Regions from separate parts of the Mesorhizobium sp. M0830 genome, predicted to be linked through region 1. Evidence: predicted binding sites of a transcription regulator. Region 1 holds the regulator's gene; each other region holds the start of a gene.
What was found. Region 1 encodes LexA, which represses DNA repair genes until DNA is damaged. Its sites were predicted from a motif close to TGTTCNNNNTGTGTTCNG; they were not measured.

Region 1 (4,222 bases):
GCTTGTGGCGGAGCCGGACTTCGCAAAGCCTGTCGCAGTTGTCATCTTGGCGGGGCTCTGTGCGCTGGTCTCGCGTTCCTGGCCGAAAACCCATCTGTCCTTCATGGCGGCGCTTTTGTGTACACTCGGCCTGCTCGCCGCGAAGGTCGAGACATGGCGAGCCGGAACGCAGATGCTGGGCTCGGAAATCTCGACGCAAGTGACCGGCCGGGTCGTCTCGCTCGAACGGATGGAGAGCGGTCGCATCCGGCTGACAATCGACGTGGCATCGACTGCAAGGCCGAAACTGCGCTATGCGCCGGAGCGGGTGCGGCTTTCGGCACGCAATATCCCGGCGGACATGACCGCCGGTTCCCTGATCACTGGGTATGCCAAGCTGTTGCCACCGACCGGGCCGGTGCGGCCGGACAGCTACGACTTCTCCTTCGACAGCTATTTCGCCGGCATCGGCGGCAGCGGTTTCTTTCTCGGCAATCCAAAACTTGTCGTCACCGACGACGATAACATGCCGTTGGCGGCCCGGCTTTCCTCGGGGATCGAAAAAGCCCGTGAGGCCATTGCCGATCACATCAGGGGCAGCGTCGGTGGCGCCGAAGGCGAGATCGCCGCGGCGCTGATCGTCGGCGTTCGCGCCGGCATTCCCGATGACGTGAACGAGGCGATGCGGCGTACCGGCATCTATCACATCATCTCCATTTCCGGACTGCACATGGCGCTGGTCGCTGGCACCATCATGGGTTTGCTGCGTGGCGCCTTCGCCCTGTTTCCGGATTTTTCCGCGCGTCGCCCGGTCAAGAAGTATGCTGCGGCTGCCGCACTGTTCTCGATCGCCGCCTATCTTATCATCTCAGGCGTCGTCGTTGCCGCCGAGCGCAGTTTCATCATGCTGGCGGTGATGCTGATTGCCGTTCTTTTTGATCGGGCAGCACTGACGATGCGCAATCTGGCGATCTCGGCGATCGCGGTCATCATGGTGTCGCCGCATGAAGTGGTCGGCCCGAGTTTTCAAATGTCGTTTGCCGCGACGGCCGCGCTGGTCGGTGCCTATGCCGGCTGGGCGGATCATCGTGCGGGGAAGGCGAGGCCACCGCCGCCAAAGCGATCCTTGCCCGGCTTCCTGACGCGAAAACTCCTGCTGGCGGCAGCCGGCCTTGCCATGACCTCCATCATCGCTGGCAGCGCCACGGCGCTGTTTGCCATCTGGCATTTTCAGCGTGTGTCGCCGCTCAGCCTGTTCGCCAACCTGGCCATCATGCCTATCGTAACAGTCGTAATGTTCCTGGCTGTCGCCAGCGCGCTGCTGATGCCATTCGGGTTGGACTGGCCGGCCCTCTATCTGATGGGCAAAGGCCTGACGGTGATGATCGCGATGTCCGGATGGATTTCCGAGCGTTCGCCAGTCGACGCAATCGGTTTGATTTCGCAGCAATCCGTCGTGCTGGTGACGATTGCCTTGGTCATCGCGACGATGGCGACCACATGGTTGCGGCTCGCAGCGCTTCCCTTCGCGCTTGCCGGCCTGTTGACCGTCTCGGATACGCGCGCACCTGACGTGCTGGTCTCGGAGGATGCGAGGCTGGTGGCGCTGCCGATTGGCGGCGGCGAACTCGCGGTCAGCCGGGCCAGGCCGAACGAATTCACCGTCGACAACTGGAAGCGTGCGCTGACATCCGAAAGCATTATCGCGCCGGAGGTGTTCGACGAAGGCGACGGGCAATTCGACGTCGAGGATGCGGCTGAAATGCCGGCGGGAGCGCCATTCTATTGCACATCAGGCGTTTGTCTCGCCAGGCATCCGTCCGGTGCTATCATTGCCTATGTCGAGGACCGAAAGGACACCTGGAAAGCCTGCGGCTTCGCCGACCTGATCGTCATCAACGACGCGACGGCCTATGACGCTTGTCACAACCCGCTGGTTCTCGTCATCACCAAACGGCAACTGGCTAGCAATGGCAGTGCTGCCGTCTTCTTCGATCGCCAGTCGGCGACCACGCCGGCAACGGTCAGCTTTGCGGTGGGTAGGCCCTACCGGCCTTGGCACGTGCAACGTAAGTTTTCGCGTGAGGCGAGGGGCCTGCCGCCCTTCAAGAGACCGGACAAGCCCGTCGTTAAACCGCAGGTGCCTCAGTAACGGCGGATCAGGCCGACAAGCTTGCCCTGCACCTTGACCCGGTCTGGTCCGAAAATCCGTGTCTCATAGGCCGGATTGGCGGCTTCGAGAGCAATCGAGGCACCCTTGCGGCGGAACCGCTTCAGCGTCGCTTCCTCTTCATCCACCAGCGCCACGATGATCTCGCCAGGGCTCGCCGTATCGGCGTTGCGGATGATGACGGTGTCGCCGTCGAAGATGCCGGCCTCGATCATCGAGTCGCCCTTGACCTCCAGCGCATAGTGCTCGCCTCCCATGATCATGTCCGGCGGCACCGAGATCGAATGGGTCTGGTGCTGGATGGCATCGATCGGCACACCGGCGGCGATGCGCCCCATCACAGGGATCGACACGGCGGAGACCACGTCGTCGTCATTGCCGGCTGAAGGCATCCGTGAAGACGCCGGCTTGATCTGCCGGCCAAGGCCGCCCTGGCCGAGACTGGCCTGACCAAGACTGCCCTGGATGACGCTAGGCGAGAACTTTTTCGCCGCGTTGAGGCCGGGCGCGATCGAATCCGGCAGCCGCAGCACTTCCAACGCGCGCGCCCGGTTGGGCAGCCGGCGAATGAAGCCGCGCTCTTCCAGTGCCGTGATCAAACGATGAATCCCGGATTTGGAGGCAAGGTCGAGCGCCTCCTTCATCTCGTCGAAGGATGGCGGAATGCCGCTTTCCTTCAGGCGTTCATGAATGAACATCAGCAGTTCGTGTTGCTTGCGTGTCAGCATGGCGGCCCCCAGGGTACCTAAAACCAGAATCAGAAAACAAACCCAGAACAAACACTATATGTTCCAGTTGTGTTCTGCAACCGTTTAAAGTTTAATGAATCTGTTAAGGCCGCTGAAATTATTTGGCGCGCGCCAGCGCGCTTGGGTGATCACGGCATGCCGTCACAAGGCGCTTTCCGGCATTGAAATTGTTATGGTTAATGGGCTGCCGCCCATCGTTGGCCCAAGCTTTGGCATGAGCTGCCCATGGATCCGCGACGGGGCATTTCCAGCCTTCCATGCGTTCGTCTGCCGTGAACGAAACGAAGCCAAAATGCCAACCTTGGTTAATTTGTTGATGCCAGTGTTGGCCAGCAGCGGCAACCGGATTTGTGCACTGGAAATTCGTCCCTCCATCATCCGACCAAGAGGCAACGATGCGACAACAGTTGGGACGACTGCGTCAGGTCACGGCCTCCTTGACGGCGAAACGCTGGTCCTTCCATGCATCCGTTCGCAGAATGTCTTCCAGCACCTCGACCGCCAGCCACACGTCCTTGTAGCCGACATAGAGCGGCGTAAATCCGAAACGGATGGTTGACGGCGCGCGGAAGTCACCGATCACTCCGCGCTCGATCAGCGCCCGCATGATTTGATAGCCATGATCGTGAACGAACGACACCTGGCTGCCGCGCCTGGTCGCGTCGCGGGTGCTCTCCAGCGTGAGGCCATAGGCGCCGCACTTCGCTTCGACGAGCTGGATGAACAGTTCGGTCAGCGCGACGCTTTTCTTTCGCAATGCCGCCACGTCGACGTCGTTCCAGATTGCGAGCGCACCTTTGAGCGCCCGCATCGACAGGACCGGCTGCGTGCCGCACAGAAAGCGGCGGATACCGGTGCCGGCAACATAGCCTCGTTCGAAGGCAAAGGGCCGTGCATGCCCCCACCAGCCGCTGAGCGGCTGGCTGATCGCGCCGTGGTGGCGTTGCGCGGCATAGATGAAGGCTGGCGCGCCTGGACCGCCGTTGAGGTACTTGTAGGTGCAGCCGACAGCGAAATCGGCTTTTGCATGATCGAGCTCGACTGGCAGAGCGCCAGCGGTGTGGCATAGATCCCAGACGATCAGCACTCCGGCCGCATGAGCTATGCGCGTCAGCGCCGCCATGTCGCGCAGTTCACCCGATTTGTAATTGACGTGGTTGATCAGCACCACCGCGACGCTTTCGTCGATCAGCTCTTCGATGGTTGGCGCGTCGACGCCCGCGAGGCGCAGAAGGACCCCATCGCGGGTCGAGGCAACGCCTTCGGCGATGTAGAGGTCGGTGGGAAAACTGTCAGCCTCGGCGACGATGGCCGATCGGCCGGG
Region 2 (4,222 bases), on a different contig from region 1:
GCCAGCGCCGTCGATATCGCCGTCGAGGCCGCACGCACGCTGCTCGCCGGCAAGATCGACGCCAAGGCGGGTGCCGAGCTGTTCAAGGCCTCGCTCGTGGACGTGAAGTCGAAACTGAACTAGACGATCCGTCTAGCCAATCATTGAAGCCGCCCGGGAAACCTGGCGGCTTTTTTGCTGTGGAAAACCAGATTGGCGGGGCGGCCGAGCGCGTAATCTCCCTCCTTGAGGGGGAGATGGCCGGCAGGCCAGAGGGGGTCGCCGCGCATGAAGCGCTGGCCTGATCTTTGCTGAAAAATGGCGTCGTGCCCAGTCGAGCCGACCCCCTCTGTCGCCTTCGGCGACATCTCCCCCTCGAGGGGGGAGATCGGCTGACATCGCCGTGGCTCACTCCAATCCGACCAGGCTCTCGTCTTCCACCACTTCCACCCCGCCCAATCTGAACGGCGCGAATGACACGCGGTGCAGCCGCGGCACGGGACCATGAGCCTCGATCGCGGTGCGATGGCGGACCGTGGCGTAGCCCATGTGGGACTCGAAGCCATAGCGGTCGTGATGGTTGCCGCAGCCGCACATCATGCGGTCGCGCATCACCTTGGCGACGATCGAGGCGGCGGCGATCGATTGCGAACGCTGGTCGCCCTTGATCAGCGCGCGCCCCGCGCAGGGCAGGCCCGGGGGCACGTCGCGCCCGTCGGCGAGGGCGAGCTTCGGTTGAACCGACAGCCCGACCAGGGCACGGCGCATCGCCTCCAGGCTTGCCTTTAGGATGTTGCTGCCGTCGATGCCCTCGGCGCTGATCGAGGCCATTGAGACCGCCTGCGCGGAGCCGAGAATGAGCAGGAACAGGGCCTCGCGCTGCAAATGGGTGAGGCGCTTGGAATCGTCCAGCCCGTCAGGAATGTTGGCGGGATCGAGCACCACCGCCGCGGCCACCACCGGTCCGGCCAAGGGACCGCGGCCGGCCTCATCCATGCCCGCAACCGGCCACAGACCGTCAGCCATCGCCTTCGTCTCGAAGGAGAAGTCGGGCTTCTCGATGATCTCAAAGAGAGGCGGAGAATCAGAACGCGCGCGAGCCATGTTGCGGCGAGGTTCGCATCGGCTCCGATTCTCCGCAAGTCCCTCCGGGTCGGGTGGGGCGCCGGACCGGGAGGGCACCGTCTGCAGGCCGGGGCGGGCCGGACGGGATTCCTGTGCTGCGGCAGATCAAGCCGCCGCAGTGAATTGCATTCTCAAAGCAGCGTCAGCTGCAATTGGTCTTTGGCAGCAGCAACGAACTGGTCGGTCCGCAACGTGCGCCGTTCGGCATTGAGGCCGAGCCGCTTGGCTGCGATCTCGAAGCGCCGGCCGATCTGCCAGGCATAGGGACCGGCGCCCTTCATGCGCTTGCCCCATTCCGAATCGTAGTCCTTGCCGTCACGCATCGATCGGATCAGCGACATCACGTGGCGGTAGCGATCGGGGTAGTGGCGCAGCAGCCAATCCTTGAAGATCGGGCTGACCTCCAGCGGCAGGCGCAGCACGACATAACCCGCCTCGCGCGCACCGGCGGCGCGTGCCGAATCGAGGATGCGTTCCATCTCCGGATCGGTCAATCCGGGAATGATCGGCGCCACCATGACCGACGCTGGAATGCCGGCATCCGAAAGCTGCCGGATCGCCTCCAGCCGCCTGGTGGGCGTCGACGCGCGCGGCTCCATGGTGCGCGCCAGCATGCGATCGAGCGTCGTCACCGACAGCGCCACCTTGGCCAGCCCCCGCTCAGCCATGCGCGACAGGATATCGATGTCGCGCGTCACCAAAGCGGATTTGGTGACGATGCCGACCGGATGACCGCGCGCCTCCAGCACTTCGAGGATCTCGCGCATGATCCGGTATTGCTTCTCGATTGGCTGGTAGGGGTCGGTGTTGGTGCCGATAGCGATGGTTCGTGGCTGGTAACCGTCCTTCGACAGCTCCTTGTCGAGCAAGCGCGCCGCATCTGGCTTGGCGAACAACTTGGATTCGAAATCCAGACCCGGCGACAGACCCATGAACGAGTGCGTCGGCCGGGCAAAACAATAGACACAGCCGTGCTCGCAACCGCGATAAGGGTTGATCGAACGATCGAAGGAGATATCGGGCGATTCGTTGCGGGTGATGATGGTGCGCGGCTTCTCGACCTGCACTTCGGTCTTGAAGGGCGGCAGTTCTTCCAGCGAATTCCAGCCATCGTCGAAAACATGCCGGCTGACCGGCTCGAACCGACCGGACGGATTGATGCCTGCCGACCTGCCGCGGTTGCGGTCCGGCCGGACACGCACGCCACTCTGCTCGATCATCGCATTGGCCATCTCGGCCCGTCCAGCTCCGAAAGCTGCAATGTCGGCGCGCACGATCTGTTCCATCTTCGCCCGCTCCCAAGGACTGTCCGTGTTGTGTCGAATCGCTCTGTTCATGAAATTATTCCTATTCTGTTGATGAGAACAAAGCAAGAACTTTTTATGGCTCGCTGGATAACTGGCGCTATGCCGCGCTTTCCGCTATCGGCTAACGATGCTTAGTGTTCTCATCGAAACCTGCAATGACGAGGAAGGGCTTACCCGCACGCTCGCCTCGCTGATTGGCGGCGCGGTTGAGGGCGTGGTGCGTGACGTCATCGTCTGTGACACGGGCTCTACCGACCAGACGCATCGTGTGGCCGAGCATGCCGGCTGTCACTACGTGACGGGCGGCATCGCCACGGGGATCCGGCAAGCCAAGGGGGACTGGTTGCTGCTCCTGGAGCCGGGCGCACGATTGATGGAGGGCTGGATCGACGCGGTCGTCGACCATACGGCCAGGCAAACCATGGCGGCACGGTTTTCGCGGGCGCGCGGCAGCCGCAAGCCGTTCCTGGCTCGCGTCTTTTCCGCAAACCGTGCCTTGGCCGACGGATTGCTGATCAGCAAGCGTCAGGCCTCGGCCAGGAGTGCCGTCAGCGCCGAGGCCATCGCCCGCGGCCTCGCGACAAAGCGGCTCGACATTTGGATGGCGCCGGCGAAGCGGGAACGCCGCTCTCCGCGCTGAGTTTTTTGCACCTGCTCTGGTCATTGTGCATTGCACAAAATCTGACACGCGGTTAGCTTCCGGACAAAGCGGGTGAGTTGGGTTTGGGTCATGCCGAGTGGTGAACACCGATGCAGCATTGGTGGTGCCCTTATATCGAGGACCCGATGAACCTTCCAACGCCCGACAAATCCGGCACGGCCAGCCTAGAGGCCATTGCGCGCAACGGCAGTCTGCTGCGGCGTATCGCCGTGCGCATTCCAACCTATCTGACGGACCTGCGGGAAAACCCTGCCTGGCTGCCGATGTTTGTGCTGGCGCGCACTATGCCCGGGCGCCGCATGCATTGGCTGGGCGCAAAACGCGCCCGTCCGGTCGCGGATACGGGGGATACGATGTTCGCCGGTGTCGAACGTGAGGCAGTAGTCGAAGCGCTGCGGACCGACGGGCTGTTTTCGGGCCTCGTCCTGCCGTCTGATATCCATGAGGAGATCGCCGATTTCGCCCAGCGCACGCCTTGCTTCGGCAATTTCGACCGCCGTCTCGAATTCATGCCGGATGAACATGCGGAAGCTGAGAAGCGCTTTGGCCGCTCGCTGCTCAGCGGGCACTTTTTCGAGCGAATCCTTGATTGCGAGGCGGCGCTCGCCATCCAGCGCGACCCGCTGCTTCTAGACATTGCCGCGCACTATCTCGGCGGTCAGGCAAAACTGATCACGACGCGGGTCTGGTGGAGTTTTCCGACGGGTGCCGCTTCGGACGCCGACAAGAACCTCGCCTCGCTCGGCAAGTATCATTTCGACCTCGACGATTGGCGCATGCTGAAATTCTTTTTCTACCTCAAGCCGGTCGATGCCGAGACCGGTCCACACGTCTATGTGCGAGGCAGCCACAAGCGACGCAGCCTCAAGCATCAACTCACCCTCCTCGTCGGCCATTCCGCGCGAGAGGTCCTGGATGTCTATGGCGAGCAGAGCCCGGTGACATTGACTGGAGAAGCAGGACTAGGTTTCGTCGAGGACCCCTTCGGCTTCCACATGGGCACCGTGCCGTCGCGCAGGCCGAGGTTGATGATGGAAGTCGGCTTCGGCGTATCGCCGCCGTCGCGCCGCCGCTTTCATGGCGAGCCGGTCATCCGCTGAGAGCTGACGACCCGAAGTTCATCTCGACAGGCATCCGGTGAGCACGGCGC
Region 3 (4,222 bases), on a different contig from region 1:
GGCGTGCCCTGGGCGATGATCTCGCCGCCATGGATGCCGGCGGCCGGGCCCATATCGACGACGTAGTCGGCATGCAGGATGGCGTCCTCGTCATGCTCGACGACGATCACCGTGTTGCCGATATCGCGCAGGTGCTTGAGCGTGTCGAGCAGGCGGGCATTGTCGCGCTGATGCAGGCCGATCGACGGCTCGTCCAGCACGTAAAGCACGCCGGTGAGGCCGGAGCCGATCTGCGACGCCAGCCGGATGCGCTGGCTCTCGCCGCCCGACAGCGTGCCGGAATTGCGCGACAGGGTCAGATAGTCGAGCCCGACATCGTTGAGGAAACGTAGCCGCTCGCGGATTTCCTTGAGCACACGCACCGCGATCTCGTTCTGCTTGTCGTTCAGCGAGGCGGGCAGGTCGGTGAACCACCGGTCGGCCTTACGGATGGAAAGCTCGGTGACTTCGCCGATGTGCTTGCCGGCGATCTTCACCGCCAGCGACTCGGGCTTCAGCCGATAACCTTTGCAAGCCGGGCAAGGTGTGGCCGACATGAAGCGCTCGATCTCCTCGCGCATCCAGGCGGATTCGGTCTCTTTCCAGCGCCGCTCGAGATTGGGAATGACGCCTTCGAAGGTTTTCGTGGTCTTGTAGGAGCGCAGACCGTCGTCGTACTGGAAGGTGATCTCGCGCTCGCCGGTGCCGCGCAGGATGGCTTCCTTTGCCTCTTCGGTCAGGTCTTTGAACTTGTCGCCGAGCTTGAAGCCATAGGCCTTGCCGAGCGCTTCCAGCGTCTGCGCGTAATAGGGCGAGGTCGACTTCGCCCATGGGCTGACGGCGCCGTCGCGCAGCGAGATGTTTTCGTCCGGCACGATCAAATTGCCGTCGATGGCGCGCTGGCTACCAAGACCGTCGCAGGTCGGGCAGGCGCCGAACGGATTGTTGAACGAGAACAGGCGCGGTTCGATTTCCGGAATGGTGAAGCCGGACACGGGACAAGCAAATTTTTCCGAGAACAGGATGCGCTCATGCGTCTCGTTCTTCGACTTGTTGACCGAATCCTCGCCGGTCTGGCTGGCATCGAGCGGCTTGTCGGCGAATTCGGCGACAGCCAACCCATCGGCCAGCTTTAAAGCGGTTTCGATGGAGTCGGCGAGCCGTGTCGCCAGATCGCCGCGCACGACGATGCGGTCGACGACGACGTCGAGGTCATGCTTGTATTTCTTGTCCAGCGCCGGCACGTCGGCGATTTCATAGAAGACGCCGTCGACCTTCACGCGTTGAAAGCCCTTTTTCTGCAACTCCAGCAGTTCCTTGCGGTACTCGCCCTTGCGGCCGCGCACCATCGGCGCAAGGATGAACAGACGGGTGCCTTCCTCGACCGCCAGCACGCGGTCGACCATCTGCGAAACCGTCTGGCTCTCGATCGGCAGGCCGGTGGCCGGCGAATAGGGGATGCCGACGCGCGCAAACAACAGGCGCATGTAGTCGTAGATCTCGGTGACGGTACCGACCGTCGAACGCGGGTTCTTCGAGGTGGTCTTCTGCTCGATCGAGATGGCAGGCGACAGGCCGTCGATCTGGTCGACGTCAGGCTTCTGCATCATTTCGAGGAATTGCCGGGCATAGGCCGACAGGCTCTCGACATAGCGGCGCTGCCCTTCGGCATAGATGGTGTCGAAAGCAAGCGAGGATTTGCCGGAACCCGACAGGCCGGTCATGACAATCAGGCTGTCACGCGGCAGGTCGAGATCGACATTCTTCAGATTGTGTTCGCGCGCCCCGCGAATGGAAAGATATTTATGGTCGGCCATCGCCGGTCGCCGCCTCAGAATCTGGAATTTCCTGGAATGGCGAGTTTCCCAGCCATCCCCTATGTAGGTAGTTTTGCCGCCGCGTCGAGAGACGCCACAATTCCCAACAAAAGCGTTTAACCGTCTTTCGCGTAAACGGGCAAGCGGAAAGAACAAAGACCGAACACGCTCCTGACAAAGCTGTGCAAAAACTGACCTGTACGCAATCTCCGGGCGATCACATTTTTCGGTATCTGTCTATTGCCGGTTGACGTCCCCGACACACGGGGGCAGACTCTGGTAGTCAACGAAGCCGGCCGTCTTTCGATGGTCTCGCCGCCCGGAGGCGGCCTGCGAGACGCCGCAGGCATTAGCGATTTGTGCTTCGAGACGACAACGTTGGAATGGACAAAGGAGCGGAGCTATGACGCCACCGGATCGTCCCCCAGGGTTCCAGTTGTTACTGGAGCCGCGGCAGGCATAAGTGCCAGGGTTTAGCGTCTGCGCCACCCGACAAACCGTGACCTGCCATACTCCGTAAAAATCAGAGACTGCAGTCGGATCGTCGGCTGACGCCGCGTTGCATCCGAAATCAAATGCCGGCAGTACGCCCCCGGTAGAAGTTGGATTTGAGATCCAAAAAGGCCCCGTCCGTTTGCGCAAAGCACGGCGGGGCCATTTATGTGCGGATTGTCTTGTTGGCGATATGCCTGCGCGGCACGCCGGCACCACTATCAGTGGCGCGGCTGCCGGATTGAGCCGGCTCCGACATCGACGGTGATGCTGCCTGAAATCCTGACATCCGTGTCACCGATCTTGAACTGGCCGTTGCCGTTGCCGGGAAATGCGTCGTCGGGTTCGGGCTCGGGAGCCGGCTTGGCGATTCGATAATCGCCGGCCACGCCGGGCAGGGCTCTTTTTTGCGCCTGCGCCGAGCTATCGTCTGCGAACGCCGAGCCGCTCGAGAGACACGCGAGCGCTACAATGGCGATCACACGGTGCAATGTTCTGGGCGGATGAGTGTCGATCATCCCAGGATGATAGTGGCATGCCGTCGACGGGACCAGCCCGACATCGTCAAATCTTCCAAAGCATGTCGTGTTTCGAGAGCGGATTCAGGCGACGCGTTTTAGCCCTTTGTCTTTATGCATGTCATTATGCATGTCATTCTCCCAAAACCGGGCCACTTTGGGCGACCACTTGACCGCGGGCGGGAATGCGATCCGGCCCACTTTTATGCCGCCTTTTCTCGTGTGTCGAAGACATGGTCGACGATGCCCCAGGCCTGGGCCTCGCGGGCGGTCATGAAGTGGTCGCGGTCCAGCGTGCGTTCGACCTCTTCATAGGTGCGGCCGCAATGCTGCGCGTAGAGTTCGGCCATGTGCCGTTTCGTCTGGACGATGCGCTCGGCATGGCGCTGGATGTCGGAGGCCTGACCCTGGAAGCCGCCAAGCGGCTGATGCAGCAGGATGGTGGCGTTCGGCAGTGAGATACGACGCCCGGCCGTTCCTGCCATCAGCAGGAACGAGGCCATCGAGGCGGCAAAGCCCATGCACACGGTCGAGACCGGGCAACTGATGTATTGCATCGTGTCGTAGATGGCGAAGCCGCTGGTCACCACGCCGCCCGGCGAGTTGATATAGAGCGAGATCTCCTTGTCGGGATTGTCCGATTCCAGCGACAGCAACTGTGCGCAGACCAGCGCCGAGATGTCGTCGTTGATCTCGCCATTGATGAAGACAATGCGTTCGCGCAACAGCCGCGAAAAGATGTCGAAGGCGCGTTCGCCGCGGCTCGATTGCTCGATGACCATCGGCACCAGACTGGCAACACCGCTCATGATCTTCTCTCCATTGTCCCTGTTCAGGCTGCACGCAACAAGAGGCGAGGCGTGTTTGCGGCGATTGGCTTGCGTGAATCGGTTGCGTCGAGTGAAAGCCGGCAGTTGGCGCCCGCCATGGCGACCGCGGGCATTGCCTTGCGGGCGAAGCCGTCATGGACAATGCGCAGATGGGTGCCGCCGGAAACTGTAGGGGCAAGTGTAAAGGTGACAATGCTGTCCAATGCGCTGTCGAGGCTATCCTGTCGCGCGGCGTCGCCTGGCTGCTCCCGCCAGGAATAGCGCAGCAGCTTCTCCGGCTCGGCGTCGAGAATTTCGCATTCGATCGCTGCGTCCGGCCCGGCGAAGGCAAAACGATTGCCGGTCTGCGGCCTGATGTCGTTCGGCATCATCCAGGCGGCGAGCAACTCAGGCACGGTCAGAGCCCGCCATACCTTTTCCGGCGGCTCGGCAAGGTCATACTCGAATTCGATCGCATCGGGAGAGATCTCGCGATGGCTGTCGGCCTTCATCGATCGAGCGTTTTTCATTGGTCCATGTCCTTCAAAACCGCCTTCAGTCTTTCGATGCGTTCCGGCCAGAAGGTCCGGTAGCGTTCGATCCAGGA

Region 2: the regulator LexA is predicted to act here: its motif matches at 2,465-2,482, upstream of NKI20_RS17500 (PA0069 family radical SAM protein).
Region 3: the regulator LexA is predicted to act here: its motif matches at 1,945-1,962, upstream of uvrA (excinuclease ABC subunit UvrA).

What each region holds. Positions count from the first base shown of each region.
Region 1 is NZ_JAMYOR010000058.1:21,616-25,837, reverse strand. Features, by position in the region: gene NKI20_RS26680 (ComEC/Rec2 family competence protein) at 1-2,131, shown strand, start outside; gene lexA (transcriptional repressor LexA) at 2,125-2,877, opposite strand; gene kynU (kynureninase) at 3,320-4,222, opposite strand, start outside.
Region 2 is NZ_JAMYOR010000027.1:31,510-35,731, reverse strand. Features, by position in the region: gene NKI20_RS17510 (F0F1 ATP synthase subunit B) at 1-123, shown strand, start outside; gene rnhB (ribonuclease HII) at 388-1,083, opposite strand; gene NKI20_RS17500 (PA0069 family radical SAM protein) at 1,236-2,390, opposite strand; gene NKI20_RS17495 (glycosyltransferase) at 2,539-3,051, shown strand; gene NKI20_RS17490 (hypothetical protein) at 3,198-4,172, shown strand.
Region 3 is NZ_JAMYOR010000023.1:9,262-13,483, forward strand. Features, by position in the region: gene uvrA (excinuclease ABC subunit UvrA) at 1-1,796, opposite strand, end outside; gene NKI20_RS15760 (hypothetical protein) at 2,510-2,806, opposite strand; gene NKI20_RS15765 (ATP-dependent Clp protease proteolytic subunit) at 3,010-3,615, opposite strand; gene NKI20_RS15770 (SRPBCC family protein) at 3,639-4,145, opposite strand; gene NKI20_RS15775 (ArsR/SmtB family transcription factor) at 4,142-4,222, opposite strand, start outside.